3 regions of the Phytopseudomonas flavescens genome follow, and region 3 is predicted to be linked to each of the others. Evidence: riboswitches for the same ligand, from Rfam matches in the RefSeq annotation. Region 3 holds a riboswitch; each other region holds the start of a gene.
The links. Region 3 has a riboswitch for cobalamin ahead of FHR27_RS02405 (TonB-dependent receptor). Riboswitches for the same ligand answer to the same signal wherever they lie in the genome.

Region 1 (4,278 bases), 4.1 Mb from region 3:
CCGGGGCGGTCCATGCCGGTCATCATTCGACCTCCGTGGCCAGGGCGTTGACCGCGGCGGCGGCCATGGCGCTACCGCCCCGACGGCCCTGCACGATCACGTAGGGCACGCCATGCTCGGCGAAGGTGCTGGCGAGCAGGTCCTTGGACTCAGCAGCGCCCACGAAGCCCACCGGGAAGCCGAGAATCAGCGCTGGTTTGGGGGCGCCTGCAGCGAGCATGTCGAGCAGATAGAACAGCGCGGTGGGGGCGTTGCCGATCACCACCACCGAGCCTTCGAGATGCTCGCGCCAATGCTCCAGGGCTACCGCCGAGCGGGTATTGCCGAGCTTCTTGGCCAGCTCCGGTACGCCGGCATCGTTGAGGGTGCAGATCACCGGATTGCCGGCCTGCAGGCGCGTGCGCGTCACCCCTTCGGCAACCATGCGCGCGTCGCAGAGAATCGCCGCGCCATTGGCCAGGGCCTGGCGGCCGGCCGCACCGGCACCCGCGCAGAAGCGTAGATCCTGCACCACATCGACCATGCCGCAGGCGTGGATGACCCGCACCGCGAGCTTCTCGAGATCCGCCGGAATGGCGCTCAGGTCGGCCTCGGCGCGGATGATGGAGAAGGAATGGCGATAGATCTCCTGACCATCGCGGATGTAATCGGTCATCGGGTGAAACTCCGGGTAGCGGTGAGCGAGGCCAGCAATTCGGCGGCTTCGTCAGGTGTCAGGTGGTGGCCCAGCAATTGGCCGAAGCCGGTGCCGAGCGGTTGGCGGGCGAACAGGTCGTAACGACCCTCGGCCACAGCCAATAAGGTGAAGGGTGTGCGATGGGCGGCGGCGCAGGAGCGGCTGCATCCCGTGAGGTGAATGCCCGGCTGCCCGCTGCCAGCGGGTAGCCGGTCGGCCAGGCGCAGGGCATCGGCCTTGGTGTCGGCCTGGCCTTTGGCACAGCCGCTGGCGCCGGTGCAGGCGATGATACGGGTCAGCGGCGCGCTGGCATCGGTCAGCAGGCCGAGTGCGTGCAGGCTGTGCATGACTGCATCGGCAGCCGTCTCGGGGATATTGGTCAGCAATACGCTTTGCCAGGGCGTCAGACGCATGCTGCCATCACCGTAACGGCGGGCGAGATCTGCCAGGCCGAGTAACTGTTCGGCATCCAACCGACCGAGCACAGCGGCGGCGCCGATATGCACGAGACCCGGCTGACGCTGCTCATGGATACCGAGATGGGCATTGTCTTGCGCCGGGGTGCGGCGCCAGTTGCCTGCAGGCAGCAGCACATCTCCCAACCGTATCTGCAGACGCTGCAGCAGATCGGCAGGAGAATGGTTTTCCAGCAGATGCCGCATGCGCGTCTGCTCTGGCGTGGCCAGCTCCAGGAACAGGTCGAGCAAGGCGATGATCAGTTCGTGAGCAGAGGCTTGCGGCACGACAGCCAACGCGGCTGCATCTTCTTCTGCGAAGGGCGGGCAGCCGGCCAGCCCGAATGCATAGCCGATACCGCCGTTCAGCGGCAGCGCGCTGAGCCATATATCGTGGGGGTGTTCGAGCATCGCGAGGCGTTCGCCGCCGTCGAGCAGCAGGGCGAACTTCGGCGACAGGGCATGCAGATGCGCTGTGTTTTCCAGCGTCGCCAGCAACTGCATGGCCAGTGGCGAGATATCCACAAGCGCTTGCGGATCCACGCCTGCGGCCGGGCTGACCATCAGGTTGCGCACATCGTCGGCAGCGGGTGAGCGCGGGCCGAGGCCGGCGGCCAGCAACTCGCCGATCAACGCGTCTTCACTGCCGGCGTGGATGCCGCGGATCTGCAGGTTGGCGCGGTTGGTGGCTTCGATCACGCCGCCTGCATGGCGTTGTGCGGCCCTGGCGATGCGCTCAGCTCCGGTGGCATCGAGGCGCCCGCAGGCCAGCTTGATCCGGCAGATGCCGCCGTCCTTCGCCTGCACGATACGCAGCAACCCCGGACAGGCCGAGGGGCGAACAGCAGGGGATGGAATGCAAAAAGCCTGTTTCAACGGATCACCGGGGTCGGGTCACATGGGCATCCGTTCGAGGATAGGCCAGAGAAGGACGAGCTTCTATCACCGGGACACCCCGCCCGGTGTGGGCACATGCGACTGAATCCGTCGGCAGGTCTCCTGGCTCGCAGGTCATGGCGCGTGGCCGGCCTTCCCGGTTTCCCAGTGGCGATTGGCACAGGCGCTCGCTGCAACAGTTGCGGGGGCAGCCACGGCTGAAAACCTGCTCAATATCTGCTGCGCGTCGGCCCTGCTGCGTTAGAAAGCGACTCGAAATGCTCATTTACAGTCGTAAACTCCGCTTTCTCGCCCCTTTCTGCCTTGCATGGCTCTAGCTCGCTAGATATTGAACACGTTTTATATCGTGTTCCCTCTTAGGCCCGCGCCTACGTACCACGCAGCCGACGGACACCGACGAAGGCGCTATTATGCCCGCTTTGCCCACCCGGATGAAAAGCCGTGTGGATCAGCGGCAAGCGCCAAGCCGGAAACAGGTTGCTGACGACTCGTTGGCTTGTCGCTTGAGGCTTGCAGCTTATGGCTGTTTCTAGGATGAGGAAAAACGCATGACACCCTGGCTGACCGTCGTGGGCATTGGCGAAGACGGCTACCCCGGCCTCGGCAAGGCGGCGCGGCATGCGTTGCTGGCCGCCGAGCAGGTGTTCGGTAGCGAGCGCCAACTGGCACTGTTGCCGCACTGTATCCGTGCCACACGCCTGCCCTGGCCGAAGCCGTTTTCCCTGGCCCCGGTACTCGAGCGCCGCGGCACGCCGGTTTGCGTGCTGGCCAGCGGTGACCCGATGTTCTTTGGTGTCGGTGCCAGCCTGGCCCGTGAGCTGCCGAGCGAGGAACTGCACATTCTGCCGGCGCCTTCTTCCTGCTCGCTGGCGGCGGCTCGCCTGGGCTGGCCGTTGCAGAGCACGCCTCTGGTGTCGCTGGTTGGCCGCCCGCTGGCGGCGCTCAATACGCAGATCCATCCCGGCGTGCGCCTGCTGGTCCTGAGCAACGATGGCGAGAGCCCGGCGGCCATCGCCGGATTGTTGCGCGAGCGTGGTTTCGGCCCCAGTCGGCTGAGCGTCTTCGAACACCTGGGCGGTGAGCGCGAGCGGCGTATCGATGGCCTGGCTGATGGCTGGTCGCTGGCTCGCTCCGCTGATCTGAATCTGGTGGCGATCGACTGCGTGGCCGGTGATGACGCCATGCGCTTGCCGCTCACGCCGGGCCTGCCGGACGATGCCTATCGCCACGACGGGCAACTCACCAAACGCGACGTGCGCGCCATCACCCTGGCGCGCTTGGCGCCGCTGCCCGGCGAACTGCTTTGGGACGTGGGAGCCGGCTGCGGCTCCATCGGCATCGAGTGGCTGCGTACCCACCCCGCTTGTCGGGCCATCGCCATCGAGGCCGACGAAGGCCGCCAGGGCCATATCGCCCACAACCGCGATGCCCTTGGCGTGCCGGGCCTGCAACTGGTGGCCGGGCGTGCACCCGAGGCGCTGGCCGGGCTGGCGGCGCCAGACGCCATCTTCATCGGCGGCGGGGTGACCGCGCCCGGCGTGCTGCAAAGCTGCTGGCGCGCGCTCAAGCCCGGCGGTCGGCTGGTGGCCAACGCCGTGACCCTGCAGAGCGAGGCGGCGTTGATCGCCTTTCGTGGCGAAAAGGGCGGCGAGCTGACCCGTATCGAAGTGGCCCAGGCGCGCCCGCTCGGCGGTTTCGACACCTGGCGCGCCGCGTTGCCGATCACCCTGCTGCAGGTCAGCAAGCCGTTATGAGCCGCATCCTGCTACTGGGCGGGATCGGCGAAGCGCTGAACCTCGCCCGGCGCCTCGGCCCGGCGCATGTCTACAGCCTGGCCGGGTTGGGCAAGGTGCCGGATGACCTCGCTTGCCAGGTGCGCGTCGGCGGTTTTGGAGGGGCCGATGGTCTGGCTGCCTTCATCCGCGAGCAGGGTATCGACCTGCTGGTCGACGCCACCCATCCCTACGCCGCGCAGATCAGCCACAACGCCGCCCATGCCGCGCGACAGGCCGGGATCGCCTGCTGGGCGCTGCGTCGTCCGGGCTGGCAGGCCTCTTCCGAGGATGACTGGCGCGAGGTGTTCGACTGGCCCAGCCTGATCGCCGCGCTTGGCGACTTTCAGCGCCCGCTGTTCACCCTTGGCCGCGAGCCACTGGAGCATCTGCACGAGATTCCCGCCCACCAGCACTGGACCGTGCGCTGCCTGCAGAGCCAGCCTGCCACGCCCCGCGCCGAAGTGATCGGCGCCCG
Region 2 (4,278 bases), 4.0 Mb from region 3:
TGAACAGGTGGCGATGGCGCTCGTTGTACAGCGCCGAGTCGGCGAAGTCGTCGGCGCCCAGCACCCTGCCGACCAGAATCAGCGCGGTGCGACGAAAGCCCTTGGCGCTGACCTTGGCCTCGATATCGGCGAGGGTGCCGAGCACCCAGTCCTGATCCGGCCAGCTGGCGCGATGCACCACCGCGATCGGGCAACTGGCCCCATAGTGAGGCAACAGGTCGCCGACGATCTTCGGCAGATGCTGAACACCCAGGTGGATCGCCATGGTCGCACCGTGCCGCGCCAGATCGTGCAACTGCTCGCCTTCGGGCATTGGTGATTTGCTGGCATAGCGGGTGAGGATCACCGTCTGGGAAACGGCCGGCAGCGTCAGCTCGCTTTCCAGCAGCGCGGCGCAGGCTGCCGTGGCCGTGACGCCGGGGATGATCTCGAAGGGAATGCTCAGGGCGCGCAGGTGACGAATCTGCTCACCGATGGCGCCGTACAGCGATGGGTCTCCCGAATGCACCCGTGCCACGTCTTCGCCGCGTGCATGGGCCGCCTGCAGCAGGGCGACGATTTCATCGAGATGCAATTCGGCGGTGTTCACCACCAGGCTGGCCTGATGGCCGTCGAGCAACGCTTCCGGCACCAGGGAACCGGCGTAGAGAATTACCGGGCAGGAGCGAATCAGGCGCTGGCCCTTCACGGTGATCAGTTCGGGGTCGCCGGGGCCGGCGCCGATGAAGTAGACGGTCATGCGAATCCTGGGTGTAGGGTGGAAGACGCTTTTCTCTTCCACCGTGTTGTTCGGCTTATCCGGTCATTCGGCGGGGGATCGCCATCCGGCGGATCGAGAAAGCGTGGACTACGCGTCCCGATCCACCCTACGGATCGCTGCGGGCAACGGCCAGTGTGGCGTTGGCGCTCTTGCGCTTGGTTATCCACAGGCGAGCGGGGCGATTGCTCAAGCGCTCGACCAAGGCCAGGGCGCTGGCTTCGGCAACGCTCGGGCTGCCAGTGACATGCAGGGCGATGGCCGAGGTCTGGCTCAGGCGCTCATGGTAACCCGTCAGCGCATCGGTGGGCAGGAAGCTGATGGGCAGGCCCAGATGCTCGGCCAACTGCAGCAACCCGGGCTCGTCAGCCTTGTGGTCGCTGCTGGCCAGCGCCGTCAGCTCGGCAGTGCTCGAGCCATGCTCGGCCAGCGTATCGTCGAGCAAGGCCAGCAGCTCGCTCAGCGAACACCCGCGCCGGCAACCCAGGCCGGCGACGAGGGTCGAGCGCTCGTTCATTCTGCGTGTCGAGTGCGGCCATGGAACCAGGCGGCAGCCAGCCCCAGAGCAGCCCAGAACGCAGCGTTGGTGAGCAGCGAGGCAAGGATGAATTCGTGCTCCAGCGCTTCGGGTGCCAGGCTTTCATGCACCTCAGGCTGCGGTGCGCCGATCACATGGGGCAGCGCCAGAATCACCAGGCCAAGTATGCGCAGCAGCCAGTTGCCGCCAAATGCCAGCAGCGCCAGGCCTGCAGCGGTCGAAGCTGCGGTACCGATCCACCAGTACTGGCGCAGCAGCAATTCGGCCGCAGCGGTACCTGGCAGCTCCGGCGGCAAGCCGCTCGAGGGCGCGAGCACGAAAGTGGCGAAACCGGCCAGGCCCCAGAGCAGGCCCTGCCAGGTTCTCTCGGGGGCGCGCAGGGTGAACAGGCCGGCGAGCATCAGCGCGAAGCCCACACCTACCACCAGGTTGCTCAAGCCTGTGGATAACAGCCGTTGCCAGCCATCTTCCGGTGCCCATGCTTCACCGTCATGGCTGTGAGCGCCAGCGGCGCCATGATCGTGAGCGGCGCTTGCGGTGTCGTGGTTGTGTTCGATGCTGGCCGCGGGCTCGACGACTTCGAACGTCTCGGCATGCAGGATCAGCGGGGTTATCCACAGGCTCTGCAGCAAGGTCAGCACGATGGCAGCGAGCAGGCCGGCGAAGCCTGCGGTCTGGGCGATGCGCTTGATCATCCTGGCGTCCTCAGTGGCACGGGAACGCGGCGCTATGCCGGGTATCGTGGGCCGCATTGTGCAAGGCTTCGACGTGGGAGAAGCCGGCGAAGAAGATCAGCACGGCGCCCAGCACGCAGCTGCCAACGGCAAGCAGAATACGCTGTGACAGGGGAAGTGCAGGTGCGCTGGAGTGCGAGATGGCGCTGCTGGACATGGTCGTGAACCTTCACTATGAGGTGAACGGCACAGCAGGGACGCAGCGAGCCCGCCCGCATAACGGGCAGCTATCGGCGCGTGCCCGCCCACCGCGGGTTGCCAAACAGAGGATTCAGGCCGGTCTCCGGGCTCACGATGATCACTGGGCAGTGATAAGGATCGGCCTTCCCATGCTTTCGCACAGTGGCCACGACGATCCTGACATTCGCTTACCGTTGCGGGGGCAGCGCCGGACTCGAACCGGCTTCCCGTTTCACCTCACGCACGGCGGCGTGAGACACCTGAAACAACCGCGCAAGAACACCACGAAGCGGCAAGTGCGTCAATATGTTGCAGATTCAGGCTCTGTGGACGTTTCAGCACGACCGCGTTGAAACGTCCACGGACCCTAGCGATTGACCGTGTCGCAGGCTCTGCGTAGCCTTGTGCTCTTCGAGGTTCTCCATCGATAGGTATGGAGCTAAGAGGGAACACGGCAAGCCGTGGCTGCCCCCGCAACTGTAAGCAGCGAGCGCATCGCCAATCGCCACTGGGAAACCGGGAAGGCCGGCTACGCGCCATGACCTGTGAGCCAGGAGACCTGCCTCGATAACGCTTTCGACAACCGGGCGGGGTGATCCGGTGATGCCTTCGCCAGCCTCGGCTGGCGCCTGCCATCCTATTGCCCGCTCGCCGTTCATTCAGACGCAGGGCCAATCATGAAAACGCTCGCCAAACTACCCGTCACCATCGTCACCGGCTTTCTCGGTGCTGGTAAGACCACCTTGCTGCGGCACATGCTTGAAAACGCCGAGGGCCGTCGCATTGCGGTGATCGTCAACGAGTTCGGTGAACTGGGTATCGACGGTGAGATCCTCAAGCAATGCACCATCGGCTGCACCGAGGAAGAAGCCAACGGTCGGGTTTTCGAACTGGCCAACGGCTGTCTGTGCTGCACCGTGCAGGAAGAGTTCTTCCCGGTGATGCGCGAACTGGTGGAGCGTCGCGGCGACCTCGACCATATCCTGATCGAAACCAGCGGCCTGGCCCTGCCCAAGCCGCTGGTCCAGGCCTTCAACTGGCCGGAAATCCGCAACGCCTGCACCGTCGATGCGGTGATCACCGTGGTCGACAGCCCGGCGGTGGCTGCCGGCACCTTCGCTGCCTTCCCCGATCAGGTCGATGCCCAGCGTAAGCTCGATCCCAACCTCGATCATGAGTCGCCCCTGCACGAACTGTTCGCCGACCAGCTGGCGAGCGCCGATCTGGTGATCCTCAACAAGGCCGATCTGCTCGATGCCGAGACCCTGGCAGCGGTGCGCGCCGAAGTCGGCGAAGAGCTGCCGCCAGCGGTCAAGGTGGTGGAGGCCCATGGCGGCTCGTTGCCGCTCAATGTGCTGCTGGGCCTGAACAGCGAGACCGAGTTGCATATCGAAGGTCGTCGCACCCACCATGACGATGAAGGCGACGACCACGATCACGACGAGTTCGACTCGTTCCACGTGGAACTACCGGAAGCCGATGAAGCCCGCCTGCTGGCCGCGCTGAAGGATGTGGTCGGCAAACACGGCATCCTGCGCATCAAGGGTTTCGTCGCCGTGCCGAACAAACCCATGCGTCTGCTTCTGCAAGGGGTCGGCCTGCGTTTCGACAAGCATTTCGACCGCGCCTGGAAGGCCGATGAAGCGCGGGTTACCCGCCTGATCGTGATCGGCCAGGAGCTCGACCACACGGCCATCGCGGCTGAGCTGAAAGCTGCGCTGGTATAACCATGATCGCCCGCAAGGGGCTCCTGCGGTTCGCGTAGGAGCCCGCTTGCGGGCGATGCCTTAGGCGAGAATATGCACCTCCTGCGCACCCAGCCCGGCCAGTCGCTGCCGGCCGACAGCATCGCCGACCTCGGCCAGACCCCCGCCGAGCTGGTGGTGCTGTGCACCGGTGATTCGCACCTGTCGCTGCTGGCCGAGGTCGCCCGTCATCTGCCCGAGGATTACCCCAGCCTGCGCCTGGCCAGCCCGGCGCAGCTGAGTAACAACGCCTCGGTGGACTTCTACGTCGAGAAGGTCCTGCAGCATGCCAAGGTCATTCTGATTTCCGTGCACGGCGGTGTC
Region 3 (4,278 bases):
CAGGGGCAGGAAAACTGAAGCGATACGAATCCAGGCGATCTGATCCTGGTCTGCACAGCCTTGGGAAAGGGGTTGTTCGCTCACATTGATTACCTCGCTTGACGTTTTTGTTGGTGCCGCCAGGTGGTTCAAATCACTGACGTGAATCCGGACGTTAAGCTGATTAGGTAATCATTCAAGGGAATGGGCAGAGCTTCAGGGCTGCTTCAAGGCGATAGCGGCCGTTCGTAGTCGGGCGCCAATTGGTGGGCTGAAGCCCACCCTACGGTTAGATGCGCGGCTGTAGGGTGGGCTTTAGCCCACCAAATCGAAGGTCCGCTTTCGCCACTAAACAGCCAAAGCCGAGTGAATTAGGTGCTGGATATGTGAGTCGACTCTCACGCACTTTGCCGTTCAACAATGCTAAAGCCGGTATCGATGCGTACTTTCACCGGCTCTTCATGGGGGTGATCGAGGCGTTGCACCAGCGCGCGGGCGGCCTGCACGCCGATGTCCGCGCCGTTGATGCACACGGTGGAGAGGGCGGGGTGCAGGTGCGCGGCGCTGCTCAGATCACCAAAGCCCATCACGGCCAGATCCTGCGGCACGCGAATGCCCAGCTCGGTGGCTTCCTCGAGTATGCCGTGGGCCAGGGTATCGGAACTGCACACCACCACATCGGGGCGCTCGCCACCGGCCAGCAGGCGCTGCAGGCCTTCGCGCCCGAGGTTCACCGTGGCCGGTGGCGGCAACACCACGCGAGGCACCTCGGCAATGCCCTGGCTCGCCAGTTCGCCGATCAGGCTTTCGCAGCGGCGGTGGCCGCGGGGGTCATCCAGGGTCACCACGGCGAAACGTCGATAGCCCTTGCCCGTCAGGTAGCGCGCGGTGGCCACTCCGACCGCCTCGTGGGAGAAACCCACCAGCATGTCCAGCGGCCGCGGCGCGAGATCCCAGGACTCGACGATGGGAATGCCCGAACGCGACAGGCGTGTGCGGCTGGCCTTGGTGTGCAGGGTGCCGGTCAGCACGATGCCATCGGGACGGCGCCGCAGGATGGCGTCGAGCAACTGCTCTTCGCGTTCGGCGCTGTAGTTGGTCAGGCCGATCAGCGTCTCGTGGCCGGCTTCGGTGAGGGTGTCGATCAGTGCCTGCACCGTGTCCGAGAAGATCGAGTTGGCAACCGTGGGCACCAGCAGGGAAATCAGCCGGCTGCGCTGTTCGGCCACGCCAGTGAGCATGGCCGGCACGTAGCCGGTCTTGTGCACGGCTCGAAAGACCTTTTCGCGCAGTTCGGGGCGGACGATCTCCGGCTGGTTGAGCGTACGCGACACGGTGATCGGCGAAACCCCGGCGACCTTGGCCACGTCCGCCAGCGTCGGCGGCTTGCTTGGGGCACTAGAGGAGCGCCTGCCGGTCGCTCGATCATCGTCTCGCTGCATCCTGTGTTTCCTGGCCAACCCGAGTCGGGCGATGTTATCCCAGCAGGCGATGCCTTGGTGCACGGATCGCGGCAACTGCATGGCGATGATTGACGGCTCGACGCTTGGATGGTCAGATGCGCGCCAGTTTCAGGTGTCCCATGCCGCCGTGCATGGGGTGAAACGGGAAGCCGGTTCGTCATGAACATGATCAGTCCGGCGCTGCCCCCGCAACGGTATGCGAGCGAAGCATTCGAATGACCACTGTGCCACGGCATGGGAAGGTGAATGCTTCATGACCCTCGCGAGCCCGGAGACCGGCCCGAAACTTCAGTTTGGCAAACCCGCGGTGGGCGGGCGCAGGCCGGTTTCCGTGGGCTTCGTACGCCTGCGATTCCCTATGCGTTGTTCCCTCCGGGATTCATTCATTCCTGTTTCGAGTGGAACGACATGTCCCGATCTTCTCTGTTCTATGCCCTGTCGGGCAAATCCCTGCGCGTGGGCCTGGTGCCCTGCGTGCTGTTCGCCATGCCCGTGCAGGCCGCCGAGTCGGACGAGCCCTTGGCCTTGCCGTCGACGGCGATCACCGGCACAGCCGACGAGTCGTCGCAGCCGCCTGATCTGCACACGCCAACCACCTCCGGTTCGCGCCTGGGGCTCACCCCACTGAAAACGCCGGCAAGCACCAGCAGCCTCAGCGGTGCGCAAGTGCGTGGCCGCAATAACCTCACCGTACAGGACGCCGTGACCCGCACACCGGGCATCACCACGATCGGTACGCCCGGCAACGGTGGCACCGCGCTGTCGGCTCGCGGTTTTTCCGGGCATGCCTCGACCATGCAGCTGTACGACGGTACCCGCCAGTACATCGGCGCTGGCACCGTGACTTTTCCGGTCGATACCTGGTCGGTGGAGCGTCTCGACGTGCTGCGTGGCCCGGCTTCGGTGCTCTATGGCGAGGGCGCGACCGGTGCGGTGATCAACGTCATCCCGAAGAAGCCCTTCACGGGTGAGGTCCGCAATCAACTGCGCTTGGGGTATGGCAGCGATGATCGTCGCCAGGCTGCGCTGGACAGCGGTGGCTCGCTGAACGACGCCTTGAGTTACCGCTTCACCCTCAACCAGCAGGCCAGCAACGGCTGGGTCGACCGTGGCGATTCCGAGAGCCTGGCACTCAGCGCGGCGTTGCGCTGGGACGCCAGTGACGACCTGAGCTTCACCCTGTCCCACGATCATGCCGATCAGCAGCCGATGCGCTACCTGGGCACGCCGCTGGTCGATGGCCGTTTTCGCGAGAGCCTGCGTGAGCGCAACTACAACGTCGCTGACGCCGATATTCAGTACCACGACCAGATCACCCGTCTGGTCACCGACTGGCAGATCAGCGACACCCTCAGTGCCAGCAACCAGCTCTACTACATCAAGACCCAGCGCTACTGGCGCAATGCCGAGGCCTATCGCTGGCAGCCGGGTGATCTGGTCGAGCGTGGCGATTTCTGGCGCATCAAGCACACTCAGGAACAGGTGGGTGATCGCCAGAGCTTCACCCTCGACCATCCGCTGTTCGGGCTCGACAGCCGCAGCGTCGTGGGTGTCGATTACAACCGCATCCGTTTCGCCCGCCATCACGATTTCGACAACAGCCTTGGCGATGTCGTAACGCTGGCACAGTCCGGCGGCGGCTCGTATCTGAGCAATGATCGCTACCGGCCGCGGGAGCTCAACCAGGCCAGGCAGTTCTCGTTGTTCGCCGAGAACCGTACCCAGCTCACCGAGCGCCTGTCTCTGGTCACCGGCGTGCGCCGTGATCAGGTGCATATCGATCGCACCGCGTTAGACGATGACTCGCGTGTCGATCGCAGCTTGAGCGGCGATAACTGGCGCGCCGGGCTGGTCTTCGAACTGACCCCGGAACTGTCGCTCTATGGGCAGTACGCCACCAGCACCGAGGGCGTGAGCAACCTGCTCACGCTGAGCCCGACCCAGCAGCAGTTCGACCTGAGCGAGGCGCGCCAGACCGAGTTCGGCCTCAAGCACGCATTCTGGGAGGGACGTGGCGAGTGGACACTGGCCGCCTATCACATCGTCAAGGAGAAGCTGCTCAGCCGTGCCACGCCAGCGGCACCGACCGAGCAGATCGGCCAGCAATCTTCCGATGGTCTGGAAGCCACGCTGGAGCTGGCGCTGGGGCAGGGCTGGCAGGTCTCTGCCAACGCCGCACTGGTGCGTGCCGAGTACGACGACCTCACCGAAGCCGGTGGTGACCGCAGTGGCAATCGCCCGACCGATGTGCCGCGCCGTACCGCCAACCTCTGGTTGAGCAAGGCGTTGAACGAACAGGTGGAGGCCGGTATCGGCGCCCGCTATGTCGATACGCGCTATGCCGATACGGCCAATACCGTGGAGATTCCTGGGTATACCGTGGTAGATGCCAACGTCGCCTGGCAGGTATTGCCGGAGGTACGCCTGGGGCTGGAGTTGAACAACCTGTTCGACCGCCAGTACGCCACCACCAGCAGCAGTGATGGCGAACAATGGTACCTGGGCCAACCGCGTTCGTTCTTCGTTACCGCTGACTACAGCTTCTAAACGCTGGCGCACCGGGCCATCCCGGTGCGCCCACAAGAAGGAGTCTGGCATGTCGACGCTACGTATCGAAAAGCTGTCATGGGCCGTCGAGAGTCGGCGCGCTGCGCCACGCTGGCTGTTGCAGGACATCGATCTGCATATCGGCGAGGGCGAGTTCGTCGGCCTCATCGGCCCCAATGGCAGTGGCAAGACCAGCCTGTTGCGCTGCGCCTACCGCTCCAGCGAGCCGGCGAGCGGCAGCCTGCATCTCGACGGTGAGAACCTCTGGCGGCAGAGCCCGCGCTGGAGT

Region 1: another riboswitch for cobalamin. It lies ahead of cobG (precorrin-3B synthase); the one in region 3 lies ahead of FHR27_RS02405 (TonB-dependent receptor).
Region 2: another riboswitch for cobalamin. It lies ahead of cobW (cobalamin biosynthesis protein CobW); the one in region 3 lies ahead of FHR27_RS02405 (TonB-dependent receptor).

Annotation. Positions count from the first base shown of each region.
Region 1 is NZ_JACBYV010000001.1:4,682,255-4,686,532, forward strand. Features, by position in the region: gene FHR27_RS20950 (precorrin-2 C(20)-methyltransferase) at 1-23, opposite strand, end outside; gene FHR27_RS20955 (precorrin-8X methylmutase) at 23-655, opposite strand; gene cobG (precorrin-3B synthase) at 652-2,007, opposite strand; cobalamin riboswitch at 2,104-2,441, opposite strand; gene FHR27_RS20965 (bifunctional cobalt-precorrin-7 (C(5))-methyltransferase/cobalt-precorrin-6B (C(15))-methyltransferase) at 2,577-3,782, shown strand; gene FHR27_RS20970 (cobalt-precorrin-6A reductase) at 3,779-4,278, shown strand, end outside.
Region 2 is NZ_JACBYV010000001.1:4,549,131-4,553,408, reverse strand. Features, by position in the region: gene FHR27_RS20430 (hypothetical protein) at 1-3, shown strand, start outside; gene cobM (precorrin-4 C(11)-methyltransferase) at 1-739, opposite strand, end outside; gene FHR27_RS20420 (cobalamin biosynthesis protein) at 867-1,274, opposite strand; gene FHR27_RS20415 (CbtA family protein) at 1,271-1,990, opposite strand; gene FHR27_RS20410 (CbtB domain-containing protein) at 2,001-2,186, opposite strand; cobalamin riboswitch at 2,287-2,488, opposite strand; cobalamin riboswitch at 2,607-2,790, shown strand; gene cobW (cobalamin biosynthesis protein CobW) at 2,887-3,936, shown strand; gene cobN (cobaltochelatase subunit CobN) at 4,009-4,278, shown strand, end outside.
Region 3 is NZ_JACBYV010000001.1:567,831-572,108, forward strand. Features, by position in the region: gene FHR27_RS02395 (L-talarate/galactarate dehydratase) at 1-84, opposite strand, end outside; gene FHR27_RS02400 (LacI family DNA-binding transcriptional regulator) at 378-1,421, opposite strand; cobalamin riboswitch at 1,536-1,740, shown strand; gene FHR27_RS02405 (TonB-dependent receptor) at 1,851-3,989, shown strand; gene FHR27_RS02410 (ABC transporter ATP-binding protein) at 4,039-4,278, shown strand, end outside.